One region of the Paenibacillus sp. 05T425 genome, then DNA from elsewhere that is predicted to be linked to it. Evidence: riboswitches for the same ligand, from Rfam matches in the RefSeq annotation. Region 1 holds a riboswitch; each other region holds the start of a gene.
The links. Region 1 has a riboswitch for cyclic di-GMP ahead of AC1DF0_RS30350 (transglutaminase domain-containing protein). Riboswitches for the same ligand answer to the same signal wherever they lie in the genome.
Positions count from the first base shown of each region.

Region 2: another riboswitch for cyclic di-GMP. It lies ahead of AC1DF0_RS05480 (glycosyl hydrolase family 28-related protein); the one in region 1 lies ahead of AC1DF0_RS30350 (transglutaminase domain-containing protein).
Region 3: another riboswitch for cyclic di-GMP. It lies ahead of AC1DF0_RS06575 (SpaA isopeptide-forming pilin-related protein); the one in region 1 lies ahead of AC1DF0_RS30350 (transglutaminase domain-containing protein).
Region 4: another riboswitch for cyclic di-GMP. It lies ahead of AC1DF0_RS21050 (choice-of-anchor A family protein); the one in region 1 lies ahead of AC1DF0_RS30350 (transglutaminase domain-containing protein).

Region 1 is NZ_JBFTLA010000024.1:20-3,437, reverse strand. It holds gene AC1DF0_RS30355 (LPXTG cell wall anchor domain-containing protein) at 3-1,580, shown strand; cyclic di-GMP riboswitch class I at 1,781-1,859, shown strand; cyclic di-GMP riboswitch class I at 1,914-1,992, shown strand; cyclic di-GMP riboswitch class I at 2,046-2,124, shown strand; gene AC1DF0_RS30350 (transglutaminase domain-containing protein) at 2,138-2,944, shown strand; partial or broken rRNA gene AC1DF0_RS30345 (16S ribosomal RNA) at 3,199-3,418, shown strand, end outside.
Region 2 is NZ_JBFTLA010000002.1:366,803-375,418, reverse strand. It holds gene AC1DF0_RS05495 (Gfo/Idh/MocA family protein) at 1-849, opposite strand, end outside; gene AC1DF0_RS05490 (YveK family protein) at 898-1,518, opposite strand; gene AC1DF0_RS05485 (polysaccharide deacetylase family protein) at 1,540-2,568, opposite strand; gene AC1DF0_RS05480 (glycosyl hydrolase family 28-related protein) at 2,807-4,192, opposite strand; cyclic di-GMP riboswitch class I at 4,273-4,357, opposite strand; cyclic di-GMP riboswitch class I at 4,451-4,535, opposite strand; gene AC1DF0_RS05475 (NAD-dependent epimerase/dehydratase family protein) at 4,853-6,232, shown strand; gene AC1DF0_RS05470 (hypothetical protein) at 6,314-7,240, opposite strand; gene AC1DF0_RS05465 (ArsR/SmtB family transcription factor) at 7,441-7,764, opposite strand; gene AC1DF0_RS05460 (SRPBCC family protein) at 7,766-8,200, opposite strand; gene AC1DF0_RS05455 (amidohydrolase family protein) at 8,439-8,616, opposite strand, start outside.
Region 3 is NZ_JBFTLA010000002.1:625,635-634,250, reverse strand. It holds gene AC1DF0_RS06585 (helicase-related protein) at 1-1,368, opposite strand, end outside; gene AC1DF0_RS06580 (glycosyltransferase family A protein) at 1,524-1,997, opposite strand; cyclic di-GMP riboswitch class II at 2,252-2,333, shown strand; gene AC1DF0_RS06575 (SpaA isopeptide-forming pilin-related protein) at 2,367-4,253, shown strand; gene AC1DF0_RS06570 (response regulator) at 4,399-5,130, opposite strand; gene AC1DF0_RS06565 (sensor histidine kinase) at 5,135-6,295, opposite strand; gene AC1DF0_RS06560 (stalk domain-containing protein) at 6,377-8,616, opposite strand, start outside.
Region 4 is NZ_JBFTLA010000009.1:106,035-114,650, reverse strand. It holds gene AC1DF0_RS21075 (cation:proton antiporter) at 6-1,247, opposite strand; gene AC1DF0_RS21070 (cation:proton antiporter regulatory subunit) at 1,250-1,741, opposite strand; gene AC1DF0_RS21065 (hypothetical protein) at 1,790-2,161, opposite strand; gene AC1DF0_RS21060 (cupin domain-containing protein) at 2,390-2,851, shown strand; gene AC1DF0_RS21055 (HD-GYP domain-containing protein) at 2,917-4,440, opposite strand; cyclic di-GMP riboswitch class I at 4,661-4,748, shown strand; gene AC1DF0_RS21050 (choice-of-anchor A family protein) at 4,803-6,596, shown strand; gene AC1DF0_RS21045 (5'-nucleotidase C-terminal domain-containing protein) at 6,679-8,457, opposite strand.

The sequences.
Region 1 (3,418 bases):
TTATGATTAAGAAGAAGTGGTTGAAGTCAGCCCTATTGTTGAAGTTGGTCGTCATCTTAACGATCGGTACGGCTGGTACGGTTTTTGCCCATGGAAGCGGCGGTGGGGCGGCAAGCAATTGCAGCGGCGATTATGTGGATGAGGTCTTCTTTTACAACTATAATTTTTCCCTATCCGATGATGGGGACCAAGTCGTTAGCGGTTCCCGCGACTACGATAAAACCAATTTGAACTGGAATGCGGGAGATGGTTATGCCATTACTTGCGTGAAAGTTGAAGGGTTATCGGATGGTGCAACTAAAACCTATGAGTATGACGGCGGTGCTATTAGCGGAAGTGGCCTTCAGGCGCCTCAGTATGCTTATGAGAAATACGAAAAAGTCAACGGTAAGTGGAAATGGGTAACTTATTATAAAGAACAAACAATATCCTATGTGAAATTTTACTACAAGGAACTGCCGGCTCCAGGCTGCACGGAAGGCTACGATGCCAGCTATAAATATACGGTAGGTAATTCTAATAGCTTTGAAGTAGGACCTAGCGGCAAAAAAGTCGTGAGCGGCGAATTAAAGAACAACAAGAAGACTGTTAATTGGAACGTAATCAACGACACGGATTTATTGAAACATGATGTCGTGTGCGTGAAGATCACTTGGAAATCGGGCAACAAATATAAAACGGAGACGACATCCTACGGAGCAAGCGGAATCAAATCCGGTTCCTCGACAGCTCAGACGGATAAAATCCGTGAAATCGAGTTTTTCGTGAAGAAGACTGTAATTGTACCGACACCGGAACCAACAGCAACACCGACACCGGAACCAACAGCAACACCGACACCGGAACCAACAGCAACACCGACGCCGGAGCCGACAGCAACACCAGAACCAACAGCGACTCCGACACCGGAGCCGACAGCAACACCAGAACCAACAGCGACCCCGACACCGGAGCCGACAGRAACACCAGAACCAACAGCGACTCCGACACCGGAGCCGACAGCAACACCAGAACCAACAGCGACTCCGACACCGGAGCCGACAGCAACACCAGAACCAACAGCGACTCCGACACCGGAGCCTACAGCAACGCCGGCACCGACACCGGAGCCGACAGTAAAGCCAGAACCGACACCAGTTCCGACACCGGAACCAACGGTAGAGCCGACAACGGAACCAACGACACAACCAACAACAACACCAAGGCCAGCTCCTACGCCGGTAGAAACGCCAGAATCGACACCGGAACCAACGGTAGAACCGACTCCGACAYTTGAGCCAACAGCAACACCGGAAACAGAAGTTGTTGTTGACGAAGACGATACACCTCAAGGATCGGTAGACGCAGGTGAAGAGGAAGTTGTCGAAGAGGGTGACAACGAGGTACCGCAAGGATCGGTTGACACTGATACGGATGCAGTTAAAGAAGAAGACGAAGCATCTGTTACAGACAACGAAGTTCCATTAGCAACGCTTCCGAAAACAGGCGATACAAGCTCGTTTCCTACTTATATGGCAGGTCTTGGCCTGCTGTTGATTGGATTGCTTACGTTCAAAAAGAAAAAATCAACAAAAGCATAGAATTAAGAATTGCTAAGCAACTGCCCTGATAGCCTTTACGGTAATCGGGGCAGTTTTTTTGTCGATTGGTCTTGTTTATAAAGGAACTGAGGAGGTTTTGGAGTGTCGGTCCCCGCCTTTTTGTAAAATTTTGATCTATTTTTTGCTAGATAGTATTGATTTACTAGAATCATATGGTAATATAGGACTATAGATGCTAATCACGATAACGGCAAACCTATCGAAAGGTAGGGACGCAAAGCTAAAGGGCCTTCCTTATGATGGCAGCCAGCTACCGAAAGACGGAGCATTTTTTATTTTATTAAATAGTAGGACAAGCATTGGAAAAGCGAATCACGATAATGGCAAACCTATCGAAAGGTAGGGACGCAAAGCTAAAGGGCCTTCCTTATGATGGCAGCCAGCTACCGAAAGACAGAGCTTTTTTTGTTTTATAACAAGGGACAAGCAGTCCCATGAAACTTTACACGATAACGGCAAACCTATCGAAAGGTAGGGACGCAAAGCTAAAGGGCCTTCCGAAAGATGGCAGCCAGCTACCGAAGGGAGTTTTATTCATGCGTAAGTTTGTTCTTATGTTAGCAGTAGCGTTCATCATGATCGCATCGATTAAAGTTACAAGTGCAGAAGCTAGCGAAAACACAACTTGGTTGAACACAGCAAGTTTAGACAAAGGCATTGTATCGGTATCCTACGAAGTAAAGGCTAACGTGAAAACAAAAGTAATGATCGCAAAAGGCGATAATAAATATACATATAACATGACAGCTTCCAAGAAAGTAGAGCAATTCCCGTTGCAACTTGGAAATGGCGATTACACCGTTTCGGTACTTGAGAATACAGAAGGCAACAAGTATAAAGTAGTTAACAAAGAAACAGTTAAGCTTAACCTTGCTAACAACAGCGTGATTTACTTGAACTCGGTACAAAATGTTGCATGGACAAGCTCGAGTCTAGCTATTGTTAAAGCCAAAGAGCTAACAAAAAACAGCAAATCAGACAACGAGAAAGTAAAAGCAATCTACGATTACATCATTAATAACATCAAATATGATTATGATTTGGCAGCTAACATCTCGAATGATTACCTCCCAAGCATCGACAAAACACTTTCGACGAAAAAAGATATCTGCTATGGTTACTCGTCGTTGTTCGCTGCAATGCTTCGTAGCGTAGGAGTTCCTACTAAGCTCGTAATGGGTGACACGGAATATGTGAGTGTGTATCATGCTTGGAACGAAGTGTACATGAACGGTAAATGGGTAGTCATTGATACGACGGTAGACGCTGGCCTAAAGAAGAGCAACAAGAAGTTCGATCTGATTAAAGATGCTTCGAAATATTCGGCAGCAAAACAATACTAGAGAGTTATTAGACACGGTGCTTTGGCATCGTGTCTTTTTTGTTACCTTATATAATAGAAAACAGTTTAAAGGTTTATATAAAAAGTGCTTGCAATGCTATAGGCGTCTGTGATATATTATCTAAGTCGCCGCTGAAACACACGGCCGACACGAAAGAAAAGATTGTTCTTTGAAAACTGAACAACGAGCGAAACTGCCAATTAAGAAGCTTTGGCTTCTGACGCAATAAAAAGTTTTTGAGCAAGTCAAACACCTTTATGGAGAGTTTGATCCTGGCTCAGGACGAACGCTGGCGGCGTGCCTAATACATGCAAGTCGAGCGGATCTTATCCTTCGGGGTAAGGTTAGCGGCGGACGGGTGAGTAACACGTAGGTAACCTGCCTATAAGACTGGGATAACATTCGGAAACGAATGCTAATACCGGATACGCGATTTGGTCGCATGACCGAATCGGGAAAGACGGAGCAATCTGT
Region 2 (8,616 bases), on a different contig from region 1:
CTCAACCTTTTGCTTAAGCAAGTCTACCTCTTTATCGCTCATGGAATCGCACTTCCATTGCTTGATCCAGTTGGCGGTTACGCCTCCGATGACCGCATAACCGTTCTCGCCGAATATACTGATCGATTCCTCGAGGTTCTTGTCATAGATCGTAGTGGCTGCTTCCACTACGCCAAGGGCCCCGCTATCGAAACGCAACGTGGCGACGGCAACGTCCTCGGCTTCAATGTTTCGTATTCGCGTATCGACCATAGATTTTACTTGAACCACTCTGCCGAACAGCCATTGCAGCAAGTCCAGATTATGCACGGCTTGGTTCATTAACACTCCGCCATCCATTGCTTTCGTTCCGCGCCAAGGCGCTTGATCGTAGTAAGCCTGTCCCCTGTTCCAGCGTACCGTGGCATTTACATGGCTTATTTTTCCGAATACGTTTTTCTCCAACGCCGATTTAAGTAATTGAATTGCTGGCCGATAGCGATTCGGATGGACAACCGCTGCTTTGACACCCGAAACCGTCACGGCTTCGGCAATGGCATCGGCATCCTCGATCGTTAGCGCCAACGGTTTTTCGATTATGAGATGTTTGCCTGCTTTAGCAGCCTTCACGGCTAACGGAGCGTGTAGACCGCTAGGCGTACAAATACAAACCACGTCGATATTGGACTGTCGCTCCAGCATTTCATCGATGTTCACGTAACCTTCCACGCCTGTCTGGTTCATATACTGGTTCAATCTATTGGGATTCGTGTCGCAGATAGCAACAAGGCTTGCTTGCTCGGTTTTCTCGATTGCTTCTATATGTTTATTGGCAATATGGCCGCAGCCAACAATCGCATAATTAATCATTTTCCAATCCACCCCGCCCGCTCATTCTATTCCGTTTGTAATCATCGATTAGATGCTTGTGTTCTCTGAACGCTTTCTTCTCCGTTCCTGACGTTTCCCTTCCAGCATAAGAGCAATGCTTAGCCCCACAAAAACGCCTATAAACAAGGAGATGGCGAGATTGAACGCTTTTTTGGGACTGACAGGATCAGATGCTTGTTCGATACTTGCCAAGTCCAACATCGTTATATTTGCATACTGGATAATGGACTTAGACTCCGATAGAAACGTTTCTCCATATGCATTCGCAATAGCAACCGCATCTTTTACGTGATCGTCTTTTATTTTAATTTTGATAACAAGCGTGTCTACGTTCGTTTCCACTTCCAGTTTGCCCAGCAGTTCCGTTGCAGTAAGATTGCTGCCGAGTTTCTCTTTCACTTTGCCTGCTATGTAGTAGCTTTTCAAAGCATCCTTATACGTACCCGTTAACAGCTGGCTTGCTAAAAACTCATTATAAATACCTGCATCTCCTGAAGATGCTATACTCGCCACTACACTCACACTCGCCTGATAGGTAGGCTTTACGAAAGTATTTAATGCAAATGCGCCTCCGACAGATAATGCAATTACTAATAAAATAACTATAAAATACCGTTTGCTCGCCTCTTTTAAGAACTGGATGTCCATTCGTTCACCTCATGTTTTGGATTAATGCTGCGATTGATAGGAAGAACGTTTCTCTCTCTTTGCACTAGCTAATACTTGATTACAAAGCTCCTCCATATTCAAACTCGTCATCCCGTACTTATGTTGCAGATGTTGATAATGTTCGAGTATTCTGTTCAGCACATCCATATTTTCATTGGCATCACTTGCCAAATTATAGGGATGCCACCAGAGGTGATACACTTCGCCGTGTTTAGCCGCATAGGTCATTCCATCAAGTATTCTCTTAATACGAAGCGGTTCTAACCAGCGGAGCTTGGAAGAGTAGGAGCGGAAGAAGTGGCTGGCTGGTAGGTTTATGGGAAGTTCGGTCATTATTTCATCGATTCGATAACAATGATTGCCGGACAAATTAATATACGTATCGAGCAAACGAAGAGCTCTCAACGGCAGGGAATCATTGGTGCTATAGCCATGTTTGTATATCCAATGTTTCGGATTACCTCGATATGACTTAATACCTAATTGATTCAGTGCTTGCAAATAGGAATCATTGATTTGGTTTCTTGGAAAAACGATGCTCTCCAATGTCATACCTTGTTTTTCGGCGATTTGGATGCTTGCGTGAATATCAGCAACAAATTCCTTCTCGGTCTGACCAGATTCCTTGCAATAATAGTGTGAAAAGGTATGTGTGGATATCGCCTGAAATGGCGTTGTTCGAATCCGTTGAATAAGCGAAGGTGCAAAGTGATAGGGATCGAATGACTCATTTGCGCCGATCTGCTCACTCTTCAAGTAAGAATAAGGAGATAAATTTTGATTTATATAACTAGGCTTAATTATCGGCAAGCTATTAATCATTTCTTCCTTAGACTCAAAAAACAATAGCCCTACAGTCGCCCATGTGGCATGAATACCATACTTTTCGAATAACGATAATACGGTAGGAATTAACTCTCTTTCTTTTGCAAACGTACTATTATACCAATCTAGTTCATAAAGATCACGTATGCCCCAATACAATTCAAAATCAAGCGAAATAACAAATAGTCCTTTATGTCTAGTCAAAAATACTCATTCCTTTATGCAATGGTCACTTGCTATTTCCACAAAATTTCCAACATAGTCCAGAACTGTTTGCCTGCACCTGAAGCATATTCGTATTATAATCTTCAAGACTCGTCAAGTAAATAAAAATGAAACGACATTTTCCGTGCCTTTCACGGATAACTCCTTCTATATAATGAAAGAAGTTAATAAAAAAACTTCGACAATAGATGTCGAAGTCTCGTTGTTTACAAAACTATTATAGAACTTGTACGTTAAAGTTGCTGCTTGCGAGCTTAACCGTGAATTGTGCAGCTTGGATTGTGTTGTTCGAGCATACGATATTTTTTTGAGAAAACTGCGAAAGATATGTCGTTAAATCAATGCCTCCGCCAGTTATCATTTTGATTTTGTTATTTGTAATCGTACCGTTGTCCGCGTTTTGCCACGTCCAAATTGCTTTTTCTCCATTTTCAATGACATTTCCGTCAATCGTGAAGTTATTGATATTTCCAAGACGAATGGCTGTTTTGCCTTTTTGAACGCTTTTTGCACCCATAGTAATTTTGTTGTTGCTGATAACGATGTTTTTAACCGTTTCCGCTGCGCCAACCTCGATTGCAGCATAGAAGCTTCCTAAGCCTGTAATCGTATTTTGTTTAACCGTGTTGTTGCTGCCGTATACGCTAATTGCCGAATACATGTCTGGAGCAAGTAGCCCTTTATCCGAGCCCGATCTGTAATAATTATTTTGCAGGTACGAATTCGTAATTTGGTTGCCAGTTACCGTAATGCCTTGTGCATAAATTTTAATAGCACGTTTGGCATTGTTGTCGAATTTGTTATTCGAGATCAAGCTGTTTGTGTCCGTGCCTTTTCCTGCATCCATGTTAGGATCTTCATAATAGATGCCATCGCCGTCATCAGCAGGACCGATATGGTGAATATAGTTATTAGTTATCGATACATTAGCTGCTGCAGCTTCGCTTTTGCCCCAAGTCGTTGTTACGTAAATACCTCTAGCAATCATGCTTCCACCAGTAGGGTTGAGCGCAACAATATTCTTCACTTCATTACTATCGATCGTGATTGCTTTCGTATTGCCGTATACAAGGATTCCCGAAAGCACGCCCGAGAAGTAATCGCTACTCGTTTTCGTGCTGTGGGAAGCATTCGCTACAATCGAATTGTTGATATTAACGCGTTCGCTTCCTCCGCTTACAACGAGTACACGGTTAACTAGTTTGTTGCCGTCGAGCGAAATGTTGCTGATCTCAATATCCTTACCCGATACACGCATTAATTCCCAGCCGAAATCTTTTGTGCTAGCTTTGATGATCGAAGTTGCGCCATCACCGAGCACTTTCGTGTTGCTGCTTACAGCGAGCGGATCTTTCGGGTTTACCAGGTACGTTCCTTTCGGGAAGTAAACCGTCGTTTTCTTCGCAGCGCCTTCTGCCAGCGCTTTTTTGATCGAGGACGTATCGTCCGTCTTGCCATCTCCCTTTGCTCCGTAGGTCTTAACATTTATCATATTAGCAGCGTTCGCTTCTTCGATGAATAGTCCATAAAAACCGATGCCGCTCAAAATCGTTACAAGCACCATCGCGGTCATGCTTTTCGTTAATTTACTGAAAATGCCCATTTTCACTACCTCCATATCCTGAATGAAATAAATAGGACAATCCCAGATTTCAGGATTGTCCTATTTCATCCTGAAAACATTTCGGGAACTGGCTGGCATATGGTTTCCCATTTAGCCCCTGTAGTTTTGCGTCCCGCGCTTTCACGCGGTTTGCCGTTATCGCTGTTTCCAAATATTAAGTTAGTGAAAATGTTGGTGTGATGAATAGAAAAAGAACTTATGACATGTCATAAGTTCTAAAATAGAACCTGAAAAGTTTTCGGAATCTGGCTGGCGTGTGGTTTCCCATTTAGCCCCTATAGCTTTGCGTCCTGCGTTTTCACGCAGTTTGCCTTTTCGACACATCGAGTATATGAAGTTACTTAATATTTAAATAAATATTACCAGACTAATAGGTATAAAGCAATAGGTTTTAATAGATTCATAGCCTAATTTTGAATAAGATTCGACACTTATTTTCAACAGGGGTTTAGCCATAAATTAGAACTTGTTTACAACCTCTTCCTAAACAATTATCATAGTCAAGTAGACCCTGCTATCACCTATTAGACTCAATCTTTAACAATACTCTAGCAGCGTACATAATAGCAAAACGCCGGTCTCCAAAGAGCCGCAATCGGACTTCTTCACTAAAATCAGAAGGGAAAATGGGGTGGTAGCGTGAAAATATTAATTACGGGCGGCTACGGATTTATTGGCTCTTTTGTTGCTGAGAGGTTTTTCAACGAAGGACATGAAGTCATTATTATAGATAATATGACCTCCGGTCATATATCGAATTGCAAATTCCGCCATATATCATACATCGCGGATGTGGAGAGCACCGTTTGTGAATCCATCTTCGAAAACCATAACGTTGACATTGTTGTGCATTTGGCTGCCCAGATCAATGTAGTCACTTCGATGGAAAATCCATACGCAGATACAAAATCGAACATCCTAGGACTAACCAACATTTTGCAGTTGGCCGCAAAATATAAAACCAAGAAGCTCATATTCGCTTCCTCTGCGGCCGTCTATGGAATGAACGATCAGATTCCGCTAAATGAGGATATGCCTTGTCAGCCCGTCTCGCCATACGGGATCAACAAGCTTCTCGGGGAATACTATTGCACAAAGTGGAACGAAATTTACCAATTGGATACGATTTGTTTCCGATTCAGCAACGTATACGGACCGCGCCAAGGATCGATTGGAGAAGGCGGAGTCGTATCCATTTTCATGGAACGGATCCGTGATGGCAAGGAGCTTGTGATTTACGGGGACGGCAGCCAAACCCGCGATTTCATATACGTGGAGGATGTCGCGGATGTTATTTATCAAGCAAGCCTTTCTGACCAAAGCGGCATCATGAATTTGTCCACCGATACGGAGCAATCAGTCAATGATCTAGTCAACATATTGAGCAGCATTCGGCCGATCCCCGAAATCAAGAAGCAAAAAGCTCGCACAGGCGATATATATCGTTCAAGACTCGACAATAACCGACTAAAAAAAGTTTTGGATTGGTCGCCCAAGTTCAGCTTCGAAACGGGGATTCGCCGCACGTATGAATGGTTTGCGCAATCCACCGCCGATTTAAAGCCGCTAACCAAAAAATCGGATAACACGGGCGCGACGCTCGACGACATTAACATTAATAACGAACTGATCGCCTCGTCGCTATCCCGGAATATCCGCAGCCTATACCTCAGCCAGCATGAGCGTTACCTGGAAGGCATGCCTGTGCTTAAGCCTGACGTCTTCCTTGCCGTTATACGCTCTAGGGAGCAAGCGAAACGCAATTACAATGCAAGCTTCGCCCTCGTTTCGCTTTCAAGGGATATCATTCAGGACAGCGCGCTCCTCAAACAAGTGAACGATTCGCTTCGCGAGTCGGATTTCATCGGCCTTGCGTTTAACGGCGATATCTATATCTTGTTGTCGAATTCGACGTCCGAAGATGCGATCATCGTCGTCAATCGTCTTAAGAAGCATAATATTGAAGCGCAAGTCGTCTCCCAAGAAGATTATTCGAACTTAGAGCTTATTCAGCATTAACACTCTTTATTAAATAGTAGAAATACGGAAGAGCCCCGTCAGCATCCATTCGCAATGGTGCAGGCAGGGCTCTGTTTCCGTTTATCTGGCCGTTCTTTTTTTTGTACTCAACGCAAGCCAATCGCGACCAGCCCGAACAATCTCTTTGTAGCCCGGCAGTCTGATACCGTAAAAAACCCGCAAGTCCCCACCCCAATGAGACTTTGCCGCCGAAACCGATTCAATATTCGCCCCGTAGAAATCGAATGTTTTAATCCCGATTTGGTCCAGATCCTCAAACTCAAGGTTTTGCAGCTGCTGTACGATGCCATCACTGAGGTGTTCGCTCTTGGAAGCGGATATCCATCCAATCGCGTTCTGTTCACCGGATACTAAGGTGATGCTTGCGCTAACAGGCTCACCTTCATTGGAGTAACAAACATAGCCGCGAAACCTGTCGCTTCCAAGCAATTGCTGCGCGAGCAATAAATCCTTAACCGATAATTGATGGGTAAAGCCTTTCCTCGTTTCGGTTCCGGATAAACAGTAGTGAACGGCCTCCATATCGTCCGTCCGAATAGAATAGTAACCCAACGAATTGGCCTTTTTCATTTTGTTGCGCAGAGAGGGGCTGATGTTCTCTACCGAATAAGGCAAATCCACATAATATGTATACTTTATATCAGCTATGAACCCTTGCCATAGAAAAGGGCGAATATCCGTAATTTCAGGCGGAAAATAAAAATTGGCTGACCCTGCGTATTCATATAAACTTTCAATGAATGCTTTTGAGACCTCATGCCACTGGCTTCCGATTTTCTGTACTTTATTCGTTGGAGTTGGGCGAAAAATAGTAGGGTGATACGGATTAAGCGGAGGCAAAAACAGCTTTTTGTTATGATTAAGAAACATTAAACTATCACAATACGCATCTGAATTTGATGCTTTAAAGGTTTTAACTATTGCATCACAGTTCCATTTCTTACGGTTGAATTCGGCCCAACCGTTCAGAAATTGCTGATCGTCCATTTGTGGTAGCTACCTCTTCTCCTATATTGAATTGTATAAGATACATTTATTACCATGATACCTTTCAACCTTTTGATCGTCAATAAGATACGGAATTTGCAAGAAACACCAACCGTCTTATAAGAAGTCGGTTGGTGTTTCTTGCCATTTGGCTTCAATAACGTTTCTTTACGTTCATTCGGCAATTCGAGTTTCAATGATCATTCATCCAATTCCACATAACGCTTGAGCGCGGCGAGCTTGTTATCCCAGAAGCGCTCGTAAAACGCCAGCCAGCGCTTCAGCTCTCTAAGCGGATCGGGGTCTAGACGGTAGCGCGTCTCGCGCCCGACCTTCCGGTCCTTCACGAGTCCGGCGTCCGATAAGACGCGGAGATGCTTCGACACGGCCGTACGGCTCATCGCGAAGTGGCCGCTGATAGCGTTTAGCGGCAGTTCCTCATCGCCTAGCAGCTCAAGCACCTTGCGCCGCGTCGGATCGGCTATCGCTTGAAACACATCATGCTTCGGCAGCGGTTCAGCCATCTTATTCCTCTACATAGCCGCGGAGCTTCTGCCCAATGCCAGACCAGCCTTGCTCCATTCTGCCTCGCACGATGTCATGCGGTTCGCCGAACTCGGTCGCCATGCCAGCTGTCCACCCACCGTGAATGAGCGTGAATTCCGTCTCGCCCTGCAGCTCGGCCAACTCGAACGTCAACGTCCAATCCTTGCCCCAATTAAACGATAAACGGTTCGGCGGATCCACCTCCGTCACCTTGCAAGGCGATTGACCGTATGGACCTGCGTTCAAATGAAACTCGAAGCCGACCTCCGTCTGAAAATCACTCGGCGGCATGAACCATGCCGCTATGCCTTCTGCCGTAGATACGGCCTTCCATACTTTCTCGATTGGCGCTTTCAACAAGACCGTCTGGCGAATATCCGGCAGCTTGTCCTGTGTATGAATGTTGTCTCCCATAAGTATAACCTCCAATGTTCAATGTTTAATGAGCTTGTCCACTCTGGAATCAATTGATATGAAACCAAATGGTTTCTAATCTGATGCCTTCTCATTATATGAAACCATTTGGTTTCATGTCAACATAGAAAATAATCCCTTGTTCTGCGCTTCTATTATGTCCAAGAAGGCAAACAAAAAAAGCACTTGCCAAACACCTAACTTGACTGATGTCTGGCCGTGCTTCTGAAGAGTAACATTATAAGCTGGTCAAAGCAGCCGGTGCAACGAAACGTTCAGCCGCTTCCTTCCACCTGCCGCCAACCAGCTTGCCGGCGGAGAACACCGCTTCGCGAGGCGGTGCAAGAGCAATCGCATGCTTCGGATTCATGGCGTCCACGAGCATAAAGCTGGCAGGATCCCCCGCCTTCGGCACG
Region 3 (8,616 bases), on a different contig from region 1:
CATGGTCTGCGGAGGCGTCGCCGACAGCAGAAGTCTAACTGCCCCTGGGGCGCAGCTTTTGTCTGCCGCGTAGTGGAGTGTTGCGTCGTTTACATATGGAAAGGCATCAAGCTCATCCAAAATAACAAGATCGAAGCTCTGCCAGAAGCGAATCAGCTGATGTGTCGTCGCCAGCGTAATGTCGCCGCACTCCCACTTTTGTTCGCTGCCTCCGTACAAGGTGACGACCGAAGCAGACGGAAACGCTCTACGAATACGCGGATCAAGTTCAATAACAACATCGCGCCTCGGTGTTGCAAGAAGGGCCTTGCCGCCGCGCAGCAAGATAGAATCAATAAGCGGGAAGATCATCTCTGTTTTACCCGCTCCGGTAACCGCCCATAGCAAAAAGCTGCTTATTGCTGCTGGTGCGGATTGAGCTAGCCTCTTATCGGTATTGGATGTCTCAGCGAATTGAAGCGCCTTAGCCGTTGCCGATGCTTGCGCGGGACTGAGCCCCCATTTGGACAGTCTCTCCTCCATCGGCGGGAGGCCGCCTGCATTTAGATGAGCGTTTACAGACGGCAACCCTTCAATAAGAAGCTCGCATTCCCGGCTGCGCCCCATCTGAATGCAGCTTGAGCAATAAGCGCATGCTCTGCCGCAGGATGCGCAGGCTGTGCGGCGCATCTGCGGTTCTCCGCTGCCGCAGCGCAAGCAGCGAAGTTCGCGCCGGCTCCGGCGCAGCAGGTTTGTCCGGTTGCCAGCAGTTGCGGCAACCGCCCCACGCAGGAGCACGTGCCCGAGCAACGCAGCCAGCTGGAGCACATCGCTCCAGCCGCTGTCCGCACCGGGCACGCCCGCGCCCTCAAGCAGCGCCTGCGCTTCGCCCCGCAGCAGCGCGCGCCCTTGCAAGAGCGCCGCAGCCTGCCTCACGGCTGCGACCAACGCCTCCAGCGCAGCCCCGCTATCGCTTGCCGCGCCGCCTTCCCCAAGCTCGCCCGCTGCCGCCGCTCGCTCCCAGCGCTCCGCGCCGCCGCGCAGGCTATCGCCCTGCTGCTTCTCGCCACGCCTGCTGCGCCGCGTGCCTGCAGCCTCCCCGCTAGCTGCCGCCGTACATGCGGCAAGCCTGCCAACCACACCTTCGCGATCGCCCCTCCCTCCCCTTCGTCGCTCCTGATCGCTATTCCAAAGCTCCGCCGCTCTGCAAGCATCCCCGAGCGGCAGCGGATTCCGCCATATCCAGCCCTCATCTGCCGGTGGGACAATCCTCCCCATTCGCATGCCGAGCGAGGGCTCGAGCCAATAAATCCGATCAACTTCAGGCGCGATCGTACAATAAGCTCTCCTTTTTTCATTTTTGCTGACAACATACACATAAGCCCGCATCTTTTCTACGCTCCCCGCATATTGTATTTCTTAGTGCGTCGTCATTGCTGCCATTCTACATACAACCAAGAAAACGCAAAAAAAGCACACCTAGAGCGCATAGAGCGCTGTAAAGTGTGCTTCACTTTCACAACCGTTATGGCAATTAGTATATACTAGAACGGCATTTTGGACAAATCGGATGGATTTTGCAGGTCGATAAGCACTGCCTGATTCGCGTCCTTCAAAATACCTTCAGACTGCAGCAGCCACATCAACTGATTGGCATCGCTTTCTCTATTGGAAACGACTGCACCTGCTTCAGCGGCTGTGCGGCTTAGCCTCATCTTTTCCGGATATTCATGAACCGTCACCTTTTGTCCCTTGCGGGCCATTCGATCGACAATAGCTAGTGTCTCAGCGGTCGCGCCATAATCAACAACCGTTACTTTGACTTCCTTACCCGTCTGACGCGAGAAAGTTAACAATGAACGCATATACCATTCGATATTATGTTGATCTTGATCAGCGGCTATAAGTACATAATGCCTGCTAGCCCGCTTCCGCCCTTGCCGTATCCGATAAGCCAGATGAACCGACAATGCAGCCGCTATATAACACCCAAGCACGAGAAGCAGAAGTTTGAGCACGGCGGTCACCTCCTCTATGCGACACTATATGCGATGGAGCGCCCACAGGTTCCGGTATAAGCGGACAAGTTGAAAAATATACAGTCCAAATGCCTCATTCGACATCCTTCGCCTTATTTCAACATTCCGCAACATTTTAACACTCTTGTAGAAATACCAATATATGTTATCATTTTAGTGCGCACTAGAGCATAAGTAGTATTGGAAAGCAGATAGAGTGAAGGAAGGAGGGAAAACCTCTTTAACATTCGTGCTTTTTAGGGAAGCGATGATGTATAATCTGCATTTGGACACTTGGATTATACGGAGCTAGTAGTGTAACCGGCCCTCTTAGAACTAGATTATCCAAATCTAAGAGGAGAGTGAACAATGAAGTTGGTCAAAAAACAGTTTGCGGTCATCATGTCCATCATGCTCGTCTTGTCCATGTTCTTAAGCTCGATCGTTATGGCGCAGGGCACGGATGAAACAAGTCAAGAATCTGCACAGGAAACAACTGCACCGGCTACCGAGAATCCAGAGTCAACTGTTCTCCCTTCTGAGGAACTTGCATCGGTAGAGTCTCCTTCACTTCAATCATTATTGGTTTTCACCAGAGGCGGTGGTGGCGGCGGTGGCAATACATGCGACGGAGACGACCGCGATGTGTCCGGCATTCAAGGCACTTATGGCGGCGGCCGTGATGATGACGAGGATTGTGATGACAACAGCAATAAATGCATCGGCGGAGACAGCCCCAGACTGACCAGCGGGGTCCTGCAAGGCACTAGTGGCGGTGGACGTCACGATGATGAGGATTGCGGTAACATCAAAGTTACCAAAAAGTATTACTATGATGATGACGATGCAAAACCTCAGAGCGGCGTCACTTTCCAAGTACTTAAAGACGGCAATGTAGTTGCTACCGGCACAACTAATAGCAGTGGCCAAGTGGAGTTCGAAAACCTGGCACCTGGCTACTACAAGGTAGTTGAGGTTGTTCCTGCAGGCTTCACGACATCCATCTCGAGCAGCGGTCAATCGGTAAAAGTTGAGGAAGACAAGACTGCGAAGGTTGATGTATATAACACGCCTATACTCAATCTCATTGCCGCTTGTACCGACGAACCAAGCCAATCTCGCAAATGGATCGTTACGAACGAAAGCAATGTAAAACTTTATTTCAAATGGAAAACGAACGGATCATGGCATAGTGAATACATCACTAGCAACGACTCTGAGCCAATCGTTGTCACAGGCACTCCCGGTTCGCTTACCGTCAAGTGGGGCGATGACTACAATAAGTCGATAACCGTACAAAACCCAGGCGAAGACTGCACACCACCGACTCCTACGCCTACGCCGGAGCCGACTCCTACACCAACACCAGAGCCGACTCCTACACCTACGCCAGAGCCGACTCCTACACCTACGCCAGAGCCGACTCCTACACCTACGCCAGAGCCGACTCCTACACCTACACCAGAGCCGACTCCTACACCTACACCAGAGCCGACTCCTACACCTACGCCAGAGCCGACTCCTACACCAACACCAGAGCCGACTCCTACACCTACGCCAGAGCCGACTCCTACACCAACACCGGAGCCGACTCCTACTGTAGAGCCGGAACAGCCGGAACTTACAATTTCGAATGTATGTACCGTTAGTCCGAGCTCCACTCGCAAATGGAGAGTACACAACCCTGGCGATGAGGACATCACAATTACTTGGTACGTACTCGAAGCTAATGACGAATCTTCTAATCAAGTGATCGTTCCAGCTGGCAAGTCGATCACGATTACGGCAGATACGGTATCGACGGAGTCGAAGGAAAACACGATCAGAATCGTATGGTGGGGTCCAGGCGAGTCTTCTTACTATGAGGAATTGGTAAACAACGGAGCTCGCTGCGCAACGTCTCCTCCGGAGACGCCAACTCCGGATCCGTCACCGACTCCAACGCCGGAAGTAACACCGACTCCAACACCTGAAGTAACACCAAGCACAGAGCCAACACCGACGCCTGAAGTAACGCCTACTCCAACGCCTTCCACGGAGGTAATTGAAGAGGAAGAAATTCCTGAGGGCGGCCCTGGCGACGGCGGAGATGGCGGCGAAGATGACGGCAGCGTGATCGAAGAAGGCGAAGTACCGCTCGGCAATCTTCCTAAGACCGGCGATACAAGCTCGCTTCCGTTCTACCTGCTTGGCGCTTTTGCAATCTCGGCTGGTATCCTTACAATCAGAAAACAAAGAGCCAATAAACAAAGCTAGAGATTCCCGCTAGCGAAGCATTCGAACCTCGGTGCCGTCCAAGAGACGGCATCGAGGTTTTCTTTTCTTACGAACACAACAAAAAAATCCCGCTCCTACAGACACGGGACCCCCACTTTAATCAGTTGTGCTACGATTTTGTCTATTACAACGTAACCCAACCATACTTAATCGATTGAATAACCGCTTGCGTGCGATCATCAACCTCCATTTTTTGCAAAATGCTGCTGACATGGTTTTTAACCGTCTTCTCGCTAATAAACAGGAACTCGCCAATGTTTTTGTTGCTCTTGCCTTCGGCCATCAGACGCAGCACTTCTGCCTCTCGGCGAGTCAGCGGGCTTTCGTCGACAGCGTTATATTTAACGCCTTGCTCTTGGGCGGCTGCTGCTCCCGATACAATTCCCATCTCGTCCAGGTACGTCATACGACGAAGCTGATTGATAAGCTTCCCTGTTACTTTAGGATGAATATACGCATAACCTTGAACAACCGAACGGATCGCGTTAATAAGCGACTCGGCTTCCATATCCTTAAGCAAATAGCCAGTAGCCCCTTTGCGGAGCGTTTCGAATACATAGCTCTCATCATCATGAATAGACAGAATAATTACCTTCACGTCAGGGAACATGCTCTTGAGTCTTTCTGTTGCTACTACACCGTTCTCAATTGGCATATTGATGTCCATCAGTACGATTTCGGGCAATGTATGATTGCAAAATTCCATAACCTGAATGCCGTCACCACACTCGCCGATCACTTCCAAATCATCTTCCATATTCAAAATTCGTTTCAAGCCTTCGCGAAACAACTGATGGTCGTCTGCAAGTAATATTTTGATTTTTCGGGCGGGAGTGCTCGGAACTTGATTTATCATTATACTACTCCTTTCTGTTCTCGGCAGTTATTGGTATATGAATTATAATTTTCGTGCCCTGTCCAGGATTTGAGTCTATATCCATCCTTCCTTCAATCAATTCCACGCGTTCTCTCATCCCGATGAGTCCAAAATGGGAGTTTCGGCTTGCTCCGAGATCGATAAGATCGCTCTGGAATCCAATGCCGTTATCGTGAATGATGATTGTAATCAAATGAGGCTCATAGCTTATGTCAAGCAATACGCGCGAAGCGTTAGCATGCTTCAGAGCATTCGTGAAAGCTTCTTGTACGAGCCTGTAAATGGCCGCCTCCATGGCAGACGGCATTCGAATCTCCTTGCCGGAGAGCTCGAATACAGTATGTATTTTTGATTTATCTTCAAAATCCTGCACAAACTTCCGCAGCGTCGGCACTAATCCAAGATCGTCGAGCGCCATTGGCCGGAGATTGAAAATGATTTTGCGAATTTCTTCAAGCCCTGAACGAACCTGGCCTTTCAAATCAACCAATTCTTCCTGCACCATCTCGAATTCCTTCTTAATCAGCATACGTTCGGCGATTTCTGTGCGAAGCACAATATTAGCGAGTGACTGCGCCGGCCCGTCATGAATTTCTCTGGCGATGCGCTTCCGCTCTTCCTCTTGCGCCAAAATAATTTTTAGACCCAGCAGCTGCCTCGTCTTCGCCGATTCCAAAATTCGCGTCACCTGATTAAGGTCGCCTGATAAATACTCCAGTACGACGTTAATTTGAGAAGCAATCATCTCCGCCCGCTCAATCGAGTTCTCAACGTTGCGAACCCGCTTCTGCAGATCGTCCCGGCGAGCCTTCAAATACGATTCCTTCTCGCGGTACACCATAAGATCCAGCTGGATTTGTGTGGCCTTCTCGTAAGCCGACTTAATGTCCTCTTCCTTATATCGGACGAAATCCCGGCTCACTTCAGTCAATCGAATTCGCGCGCGCCTGTAATCCTGCTCCAACTGATCGACTTTCTCGATCGTCTTCACCGTTTCCTGAAGCACAAGCTCCAGTTCCTGCTCGAGCGCTTCCAGCTCAGAGCGCGCGGATTCGCATATTTCATAGATTTGATATTTGCTGTCTTCCATCACTTGAATTGCATTTTTGATAACTCGGTTTATATCGACTGTTAAGTGATCCACGATCGATCGGCAACCTTTCTATGGCAATCCTGATTCCTATACTCCCCTATCATACCACAGAAAGGCTGCCTGTCGTCCATGCTATTGAATGGTAATCTTCTTCTGTTTTGCATCGTATCCTACGGTGAAGCCAAGCTTTTCCGAGAATAATCGCACAGGAATCAATGTTCTATTATTGCGAATAATAGGCGCTACCTCCGACTGCTGGCGAGTACCGTTCAACACGTATCCCTTCTCGCCAATAACCATTTCAAGCAGCTTCGTTCCCCGTAGTACGCCCACCTTGTTCAGCTTGCCGTCAACGAACAGCTGTCCGCCGAGCGCATCGGTTACGAAGCGGAGCGGCACATAGGTCGTTCCGTTCAACTGAATCGGAGCGGCATCCAGCTTAAGCGTTTTGCCGTTCAAGGTTGCATTCGTTTTGCCTACTATCATCTCAACCTTGGACTTCGTATCTACCGTTACCTCCGGCGCATAACCAAGCTTCATATTATCCAAACCAACTGTACCTGTAACCGAGCGTCCAGCTTGCGTGCTGTCCAGTGTAACAACGTAGATTCGCTTCAACTTCACGGGATACTTCATGCCAAGCGACGATAGATTGATCTTAATCGTCTTCCAACCGCTCCAATCGAGCTGCTTCGTTACGTCGACTAGATGCGCTTTGCCGTCGGCATCAATAAGCTCTGCCCTTACCCAGTTTTTGCTTTGATCGCTGTATACGTCAAGCGACATCGATGTAGGGCTTCCAGACAACGATACGCCATTCGTGTTAAACGCCGCATACGATGCCTTCGTACCTGTGCCGTTCGTAAAATCATAGGTCAGCTTAAGCGCTTTGGCAGATGTCTGTCCTGGCAAATCCGCAGCAAGACTTACGCTGCCCGCAATTTCCTTTGGCGTCACTTGGGACGAGATCGGGTAAGCTGTTTTCTCGAAATCCTCGAATGCTTTGACCGTTTCGCCTTGCGTGAATGGAATCAACGTCGGGAAGCCGTCGTAACGACCAATCGCGTATCCGGTCTTCACGCCTGCTTTTACCGAATTAACCGTTAGCGTATCACCTGTCATGGTGCCGTTAAAGCCGATATACTCCCATTTAAGAGAATCGCCGCTTAGCTTGTACGTTTTGCCGTTCTTTAGTTTCACTGTAACAGGGACTGTGAGCGTTGAACCAGGCGTAAGCATACCGGCAGCCGTATTCAACGAGATCGAGGCGATCTGATCTTGTCCGATTACCTCCATCGTGTACTGAGCTGAAGCATCTCCAGCCTTGACGCTGATCGTTGTTTTGCCGACCTTAGTCGCCGTAAACGTATTGCTGCTGAACGTCCCAACCGCAGGATTAGCACTCCAAGCTGCTTGCGTCGCATCCACTTTAATGGGGTTATAGTACGTATCATAGCCATTGAGAGCAAAGGTCGTCTTTTGGCCGAGGAATACCACGTTCGAGCCTGTTATAGTAACGCCCTTCAGCGTACCAACCGGCGCGCTTGTGAATACGCCTATGCCATTCGATACGCTGCGCTGCGTCGTTCCGGACTGCGTCGAATGGGACAGCGTCAGCGAACTCGTGCCGAGCGGTCGTTCGACCATGGTCGTAGAACCGCCGCCGTCCAGGTTCACGCCTTTGTATATGCCAAGCTGCACCATAACCTGCTGCAGCTCTTTCAAGCTAAGTCCGGTGCTGCTGCCGTATTTCTCGCTCGTAATTAAATACACCTTCGTACCGTCCTTGGAGTAGCCTACTCCGGATCTTGACGTGTAGGAAGAACCGCTGACACCTGTTACATCACGGGAGAACGCCGATGCTGCTCCTCCGTCAACTAACAAGGTGTGGCCTCCGATTAACATCTCGAAGCCGGCAGGATCGACCTTCGCGCCCGTCGTTGACGAGATAAGCGAATAGTCTGCCGTAACTGCCTGTCCGACCTGCAAATGCTCTTTCACGAAAGTCGCTGCTTTACCGTGAGAACGCAATATGTATCCGTCAACCGGTGCTTGCCCGCTAACCGGCTTGCCGATTGAAATTTGTTCAATTATTCCGTTGCGAACGAGTACTTCCGTCGGGGTCGCCCCTGTGTTGGTAGGCCGCTCAGCACCGTTCCATGCGCTCGTATAGATATACATCGTATCGACATGGCTATATTTATTACCGCCGAATTCGGGGCCATACGCGGATTGATTCAAACCCTCGAGCGCGAATGTCGAGCCGTCGGCTGCCGTAACGAGTCCTTCGAAGGTATAGTTGTCAATAGAAGGCTTGCGGTCCTTCGACACCCCGAATGCATACATGCCTTTCAACTTGGATGGACTGGATT
Region 4 (8,616 bases), on a different contig from region 1:
TTTAGTTACCCTTTGCCGCCTTGCGGGGCAGGCGGGTCGGGCTCTTTCACGAGCTTCCGCTTCTCCCAGCGGAATATCATGTTCAGCCCTTTATAGATGAGCTTAGACTCCTTCGTGAGCAGCGGGCCTAATATGGCTAGGATCAGCACATATAGCGCAGCGAACGGCTGCAGCAGCTCCATCAAGCCGCCGGCTTTGCCCAGATTAGCCATAATGATCGAGAACTCGCCGCGCGACACAATCGTTAGTCCGATGTTGGACGATGCCTTAGGCGACAGTCCAGCGCTCTTGCCTGCGAACATGCCTGCAACGAAGTTGCCGAGCAGCGTAATGCCGACAGCGCCGAGCGACAGCCATACCGCACCGCCGAGTGCGAGCGGGTCGATCGTGAGACCGAAGCTGAAGAAGAACAAAGCGCCGAAGAAGTCGCGGAACGGCAAAATCATATGCTCGATCCGTTTCATATGCGTCGTCTCCGCTAATACTAACCCGACGAGCAACGCGCCGATCGCTTCTGCGACATGAATCGTCTCGGAGAAACCGGCGACAAGGAACAAGAAGCCGAAGACGAGCAATAGGAATAATTCGTTGGAGCGAATATTGAACAGCTTGTTAAGCAGCGGGGCAGCCTTCCTGCCAATAATGAGGAATAACAACATGAATCCAAGCGCATAAGAGGCCGAGAGCAACACACCGCCAAGCGACGAAGAGTCGCTGAGCACAAGACCCGACAATACGGATATATACACCGCGAGGAAAATATCCTCGAACATAATGATCCCGAGAATCATCTCTGTCTCCGGGTTCGCCGTCCGTTTTAAGTCGACGAGCACCTTTGCTACGATTGCGCTGGATGAGATGGTCGTTATACCTGCAATGACCATCGTTTCCTCGATAGGAAAGTCGTTAACCCATCCGAACAATAAGCCGAGTGAAAAGTTGATTAAAATATAGATCGTTCCGCCAACCGCGATCGCTTTGCCAGACTTCATGAGTCGACCAACCGAGAACTCGAGACCTAGATAAAATAACAGGAAGAGCACGCCGAGGCGCCCCATGAATTCAATTAATTCAGCGCTGTGAATGAATCTGAAGTCTAGTATGCCGAAGTGAGGCGCATGAGGGCCGACAGCCATACCGATCAATATATAAAAAGGAATAACCGAAAAACGAATTTTTGAAGCTAACAGCCCGACCAAGGCGATGAGTATAACGGCGAGACCGATCTCCAGCACCATGTGGTCCATAATTAACGACTCCCGTTTTGGAGCATGAGCTTAAGCTGTTTAAGGTTCTGCCGTTCACCAGCCACAATAAGGGTCGAGTCTGCTTTGAAAACATAGTCGGGACCTGGATTAATATGCTTAGCTTCTTTTTCGACGGCAGCAATAATCGTTGCGCCGGTCGTTTGGCGAATATCCGCCTCGCCGATCGTTTTGCCGATGCAAGCGGCGTTTGGCTCGATTTTGTACCATTCGATCGTTAGATCATCCAGCGCTACTTCAATCGTCTCGAGCGCCTTCGGCTTGTAAGTCATTCCGCCGATAATAGCGGCAATCTGACGAGCTTCTTCATCCTCAAGCGTTACCATGGAGATGCTGTCATCCGGATCCTCATAGTCAAAATGGTACATTTCACGTCGGCCGTCATCATGAATGATAATGACGAACTTATCGCCTCCGCGCGTAATAATCTGGTATTTGCGTCCGATTCCAGGCAAATCAGATTCTCTAATATTCATTGGGTTTGCCTCCTCATTTTTTTGTAGTTTGTACCAAAAAAATGGGTTCTAACCAATGTAGACCGATGTATATTTAATAGGCTTAAGCAGTAAACGCTTCAATCGCTGCAGGATGGTCAGACTTAAGGGGGATAAATAAGCGGGCCGTCCAAATAAGACGGCAAGTGATACCTTATAAGCCGCGGGCTTGCGGCGAATAGGCTGAAGCAGCTTGCTTGGGGAGCGCCCGTTCAGAGCAGCGCAGGTCGTTGCGCGGGCAACAGGATTGAACCGGCTGGAGCCGGCCGTCAACTCGAAGTTGTTGCCTGCTTGGTAAGCAAACAGTGCAGTGAGCAGCAGTGGCAAAATAATAAGCAGGTTAAAGAACCGGTTGCGAAACGCGGGTCTTTGGTTGTGCTTCATGCTTATCGTCAATCTCATCTGCTCACCTCCTGCGGCTATATTTATAAGTATATCTTATAAATGATTAAAATCATAGACAATTCCATTTTTTTGTTGGTCGAATAGGTGAACAATTCAAGGCTTATAACCGTGGGATCAATTAGCAACGATTTTTTTGCTATTAATCAGCGAACCGGCATTTCCGATATGATAGAATGAATGAAAGTTTTCAATAGAATAGAGCATAACAGAGAGAGGTTGATTGGGATGGGAGCAACAGTGAAGGAGCTGTCGCCGCTTGTGCATGCGCTTGATCTTAAGCCGCATGTCGAAGGCGGATGGTACAAGGAAATTTGGAAAGCTAATTTTGAAATTCCGCAGCAGGTGCTCGGCGCTCCGTATTCGGGACCGCGTTTTGCCGCATCGTCGATTTATTTCTTGCTGCATCCTGAGGAGTTCTCGGACTGGCATACGGTTTACTCCGACGAAGTATGGTTCTGGCATTCGGGAAGCCCGTTGCTGCTCACGCTTGGCGGAACAGAAGCTGACCCGCATACCCGTAAGGAAATTATTGTGGGCCCGGACATTTCCGCAGGACATCAACCACAGGCGCTTGTGCCGGCTAACGAATGGCAGATGGCGAGAGCGCTCGGCGACGAGCCGGTACTCGTATCTTGCGTCGTTGCGCCAGGCTTCCACTATGATGATTTCCGTCTGATCAAAAAATAGGCTCGCTCCAATAAATAAGAGCTTCGCGCGTGGCATAATGCCCGGTCGCGAAGCTCTTATTTTTATTATTCGTTTTGCCGCAGCGAATTAATGAACAGCTCGATTAAGGCGGGATCCCACTGTGTTCCCTTGCCTTCCTCCAGAATCGCTAGGGCGTGCTCGCGAGTCATTCCTTTACGGTACGGCCGATCCGATGTCATCGCATCGAAAGCGTCGGCAATGGCAATAACTCGGCCAAGCAGAGGAATGTGCTCTCCTGCGAGCCCGTCGGGATAACCGCGTCCGTCATAGCGCTCATGATGGGAGCGTACGCCCGGAAGCAGATCGGCCATCGCGTCCGCAGGCTCAATCTGCTTCAATATATTTTCGCCCAGTCCCGGGTGTGCCTTAATCTGATTAAACTCCTCGTCCGTTAGCTTGCCATCCTTCAACAGCACCGAGTCACGAATGCCGATTTTGCCGATGTCATGAAGCAGAGCCGACTTGCGCAGCAGTTCAATGTCGGTTTGCGGCCAGCCAGCCTGCTCGCCGATCGCGACGGAATATTCGGCAACGCGTTCCGAATGACCCGCGGTATAGGTGTCGCGCGCGTCAAGCGCGGCAGCAAGCGTGAAGAAGTAGCTTTGGTGAAGCTGCTTATTACGCTCATCCCTCTCCTGCAGACCTTCGATCATATGGTTGAAGCCTGCGACCAGCTTCGAAAATTCATCGGAATGAATATCTTCCGCGCGGGTGTCGTAATGGCCGTTCTGCACGGCAATCATCGCAGCTTGGAGCTTGTGGATCGGATCCTCAATATTGCGAGATAGGAGCGAGGCGCCGAACAAGGAGAAGAAGACGCCGATAACAAGAATGATACCGGCCCATTGCCAATAGGCGGAGGTGCCCCCGCCGTCCAGTCCTTCAAGCCTGATCTGAGCCGCAAGACTATGCAAGAGCAGTGGAAGCGTACCGATTAAAAAAGCGCTTAGCAGAAACTTCGTGCGAATCGAAGCAAATACTTGGCCGCCGAGGGTCAGATCCTGCCCATAGAGTGCTACATGTTTGTTGCGCATATAGGTGACAACAGGTCGAATAGCCCGTGCGGTCAMGAAAAATTCAATCATGGCATGCATACTGGCAACGAGCAGCGCGCCAACGGAAGCAAGTCCGATATAATAATAAGGGAACGAGAGCCATTCCATTTGGATGAAAATATAGCTCATTGCAATAGCCGGCACCGATATGCCGAGCAGATGAGGTCCGAAAGTCCGCTTCAGCGACAGTACCGGAAAGCGGTGCGTTTGTATATAAGCTTTGCGAAGCTGCTCCGCTGTTGGCTGATCGGACAGGAAAGCGACTTGAATCGGCTTTGCATGCCGATAGAATACGAACAGCTCGCAGGCAAGCATAATGAGCAAAGAAGCGAATAAGATGACGCCGAGCACGAAGCCTTCGCCTTGGGGCAGCTTAAGCGTGGAGAAAATGATGATGCCCCCGACTCCGAGCACGGCGACGGTCGATCCAAATACATAGTTGTAGACGAGCTGGAGGAGGAAAGCACGATATACGCTTGCGGGAGTTTGTTGGTGCGGATCTAGTTGCTTCAATGGGATCATTCCTCTTTTCACAGCTTCATGATATAGTTCCTATTACCTATATTAACAATCGGCATATGGAGAGCGGAATTGAAGTTCATTTCCATGTACATACATGGGTATATTTTACATAGGGTTAGATAATTTAGCGGATTGCGGTTGCGACCAAAATTAGCTAAAATAGGTATAGTTCCTTTTTGATAGAGTCATAGATTACGAACGAATTGTTCGATTATGCCAATAGCAAACCATTTGAAAGAGTGGGACGCAAAGTCTGGAGTCTACAGCGCCTAAGGCGCTATGATCGTCCGACCGCCATGAATCTCGTATTCGTGTGCGGTCTTTTTTATTTTTTTTGATAGGGAGGGTATATCATGAGAAAAGCATTTCGTAAGAGCGCATCACTAGTCGTGACTGGGGTCATCGTCTTCGGCATTCTATGCAACGCTTTTGTATTTGGAGCAGGCGGAGGCAACAGCTCTGTGCTCGGTACGGCAGGCAGTTACAACGTGTTCATGCTCGGTGACTTTAAGCTGTATTACGAGCAAGTCGAAGGTGGACTGGCGGCCGGAGGAGATATTGATATAACCGGATTTGGCGTCAATCGAGCGAATGCATCGGGAGACATTGGCTTAGTGGCGGGCGGAGAACTGAAGTTCACGAATGGTCAAATTGATTATGGCGATGCCTACTACGGAACGCTTCATTCAACATCGGCCTTCACGCTCGTAAGAGGCAATAAGCATCAAGGGGCACCTATCGATTTTGAAGCAGAAGCTGAATATTTGTTGAATTTGTCCGCTGAGCTGGCAGCTTTGCCGACCAACGGCACAACAAGCAAAGATCAATACAATTCGAATAAAACGACTTTAAAGGGAACAGACCCTCAGCTCAATGTATTTACAGTAGGGTATGATCTGAATGAGGTATGGCTGGACGTTCCAAATGGCTCGACAGTGATTATTAACGTTACGGGTGCGACTCGATCAATGGGGTGGCAAGGTTATTTTGGCTTTGACGGTAAAGACCGCCAATCTAAAATATTGTTTAACTTCCCGGATGCTACGGCGCTGACGCTCGGCTATAGCGGGGTAAAAGGCAGTCTACTAGCCCCGCAGGCTGATATTACGGCAACGAGCGGCAATATCGACGGCATATTAGTAGGAGCTTCGCTCACGAAAGGCAGAATTCAGCCGCATTGGGTACCTTTCGAGGGGGAGATACCGCTAGCGACGCCAACGCCTAGCCCGTCGGCGACGCCTTCTCCGACACCAACGCCGACAGCGACACCGTCGGAGACACCGACAGCGACACCGTCGGAGACACCGACAGCAACACCGATAGCAACACCGACACCGACAGTAACACCGTCGGAGACACCGACACCAACGCCGACAGCAACACCGTCGGAGACACCGACAGCAACACCGACGGCAACACCGACACCGACAGTGACACCGTCGGAGACACCGACACCAACGCCGACAGCAACACCGTCGGAAACGCCGACACCAACGCCGACAGCAACACCGTCGGAGACGCCGACACCAACGCCGTCAGCGACACCGTCGGAGACGCCGACGGCAACACCGTCGGAGACACCGACAGCAACACCAACGGCAACACCGTCGGAGACGCCGACACCAACGCCGACAGCGACACCGTCGGAGACACCGACAGCGACGCCGACGGCAACACCGACACCGACGGCAACTCCATCGGAGACGCCGACAGCAACACCGACGGCAATGCCGACAGCGACACCAACGGCGACGCCAACGTCGACACCAGTCGTAACGCCATCACCGGCGCCGACGCCGATGCCGACGGGAACTCCGATACCGGAGGCAACGGTTACTCCTGAGCCTACAGTGTCACCTGATCCAACGCCGACGCCTTCCGATGAAGTGATTATTGATGAAGAAGAAGTGCCGGGAGGCTCACCGGATGAAGGCGGAGCGCCTGAAGATGGCGAGGAGCAAACTACGGATGACGAAGAAGTAACGGTAGACGATGAAGAAATAGGCTTAGGGACACCGGAAGATGGTTCAGTGGATGTTGATACATTGCCTAAGACAGGCGATAGCAGCACCATGCCGTTCTACATGGCTGGATTGGTAATCGTAATGCTAGGATTTCTGATCCGCTTTTCTGCACAGAAGAAATAAGAGCAACGACTAATAATTAAAGGGCTGTTCCTTAAGCGGTTATCCGCTCGTGGAACAGCCCTTTGCATTTGTATAAGCTACATTATGAAGGCAATATGATCTTTTGACCCGGGAAGATGAGGTCTGCATTCGTTAACTTATTAAGATCGCGAAGCACCTGCCATGTCGTTCCGTATTTCTTAGCAATCGCCCATAGCGTATCGCCTTTTACAACGATGTAGGCCGAGGCTGCAGGCTCGGGTTTTGGTTCAGGCTTAGGTTCTGGTTTCGGTTCAGGTTGCTCGGGCTCGGGCTTCGGCTCGGGTTCAGGGGAAGGAGTGGCGGGTTTCACTCCTTCCTTAATGCGTCCCTCAATGGTTGGATTTGCTTTGCCAAGCTTCTGAATATAAGCGATGAGCGCTTCATCCAGCGCGCCGTACATGCCGGCTTGCGGATACTTGCCGAACATGGTGTACTCATCGCCGCCCGCAGCTATGAAGTCATTCGTGGCAAGGGTGTATGTCGCGGCTTCATCCAATGGTTTGCCGCCGATTGTGACGGAATGAACGCGCTCCCCTTTGACTGCTTCCTTGTCGATTTTGAAAGCGGCGCCGGACACTTGCGGGAAAGCGCCCTTCGGATTCGGATAATCAGAGACGCCGTTCTCGAGCGCGGCTTTGATATCTGCGCCGGTTACTTTGAGCGTCACGATCTGATTCCCGAACGGCAGAACGGTAATGACTTCGCCTTTCGTAATCGGGCCAGCATCGATAGAAGCGCGAATCCCTCCGCCGTTCGTAAGCGCAACATCAGCTCCCGAGATGTCGGCCAAAGCGTCGGCAACCAGGTTGCCAAGGTTCGTCTCGCTTGCGCGTACTTTCTCCCTTGCGCCTTCAAGAGCAACGGACGATTCGCCAACTTGCTCTGCGAGAATCGTCTCTTGGCTCTTCAGCGTGGCTGCAACAAGCTCAGCGACTTCGGCGTTCGGCGTGATTTCCGCTGCCTCGGCTTGGTTGATAAGCGTCGCTTGCTTCTTAACGACAGCACCATTCTCGACCCAAAAGTCAACGACGCCGACGTATTTCGTATACTCGCCCGCGCTGACAATCAGTGTGCCATTGTCGCCTACAAGGCCGTCTTCAAGAACGGTATGACTGTGTCCATCGACAAAGATATCGATGCCCGCTACGGCTTTGACGACCCGAAGACTCGTGTCATAGCTGGACTTGTCCTGTCCGAGGTGGCCGACCGCAATGATGACGTCGGTCTTGTCCTTTAGCTCATCGACAATAGCTTGCGCTTCCGATGCGGAGTCGGTGAAGTGAAGCCCCGCCACGTTCTTCGGATGCGTCTTGTACACCGTCTCTGAAGTCGAAAGACCGAAGATGCCGATCTTTACGCCGTCAATTTCTTTGATGATATACGGCTCGAAGACCCGTTTGGCGCCTAGTCCTTTGATATTGGCGCTCAGCATTGGAAACTTCAGCTTGCCGGCAAGCTCGATCAATCTCGCCGAGCCATAATTGAATTCATGGTTGCCTGGCACCATAGCGTCATAGCCCATCTTGTTCATCGCGGCTACGACACTTTCGCCGTTGACCAAAGTAGCGAAGGTCGTGCCGTGAATGGCATCTCCGGCATCAATGGCCAATGTATTCGGATTTTTGCTCTTGTAGTAATCGATTATGCCGGCCACCTTGGCGAAACCCATCTCGCCACTCGTGGCCTCGACGGCACGAGCGTGCATGTCGTTCGTGTGCAGCAGCGTGATATGTTTCCCTGTCTGTTCCGTCGCATCCTCTGCCGCAGCGCTGCCCATAAGTCCAAGCACCAAGGCGCTGGCGAGCAATGCTGACGTCAACCATTTGAACCTTTTACGCATGATTTGCTCAATCCTCCATATCTATATATTTGGTTAAAGCCCACCAGTAATATTCTACATTTTCCCACTAATTCCTTTTATATTATCAGAAAATTCTGATCTAAAACTCACTCGAAGTTCGCGGCGGTGTAGGCAGAATAGGCTGTGAAATGCAGTCTA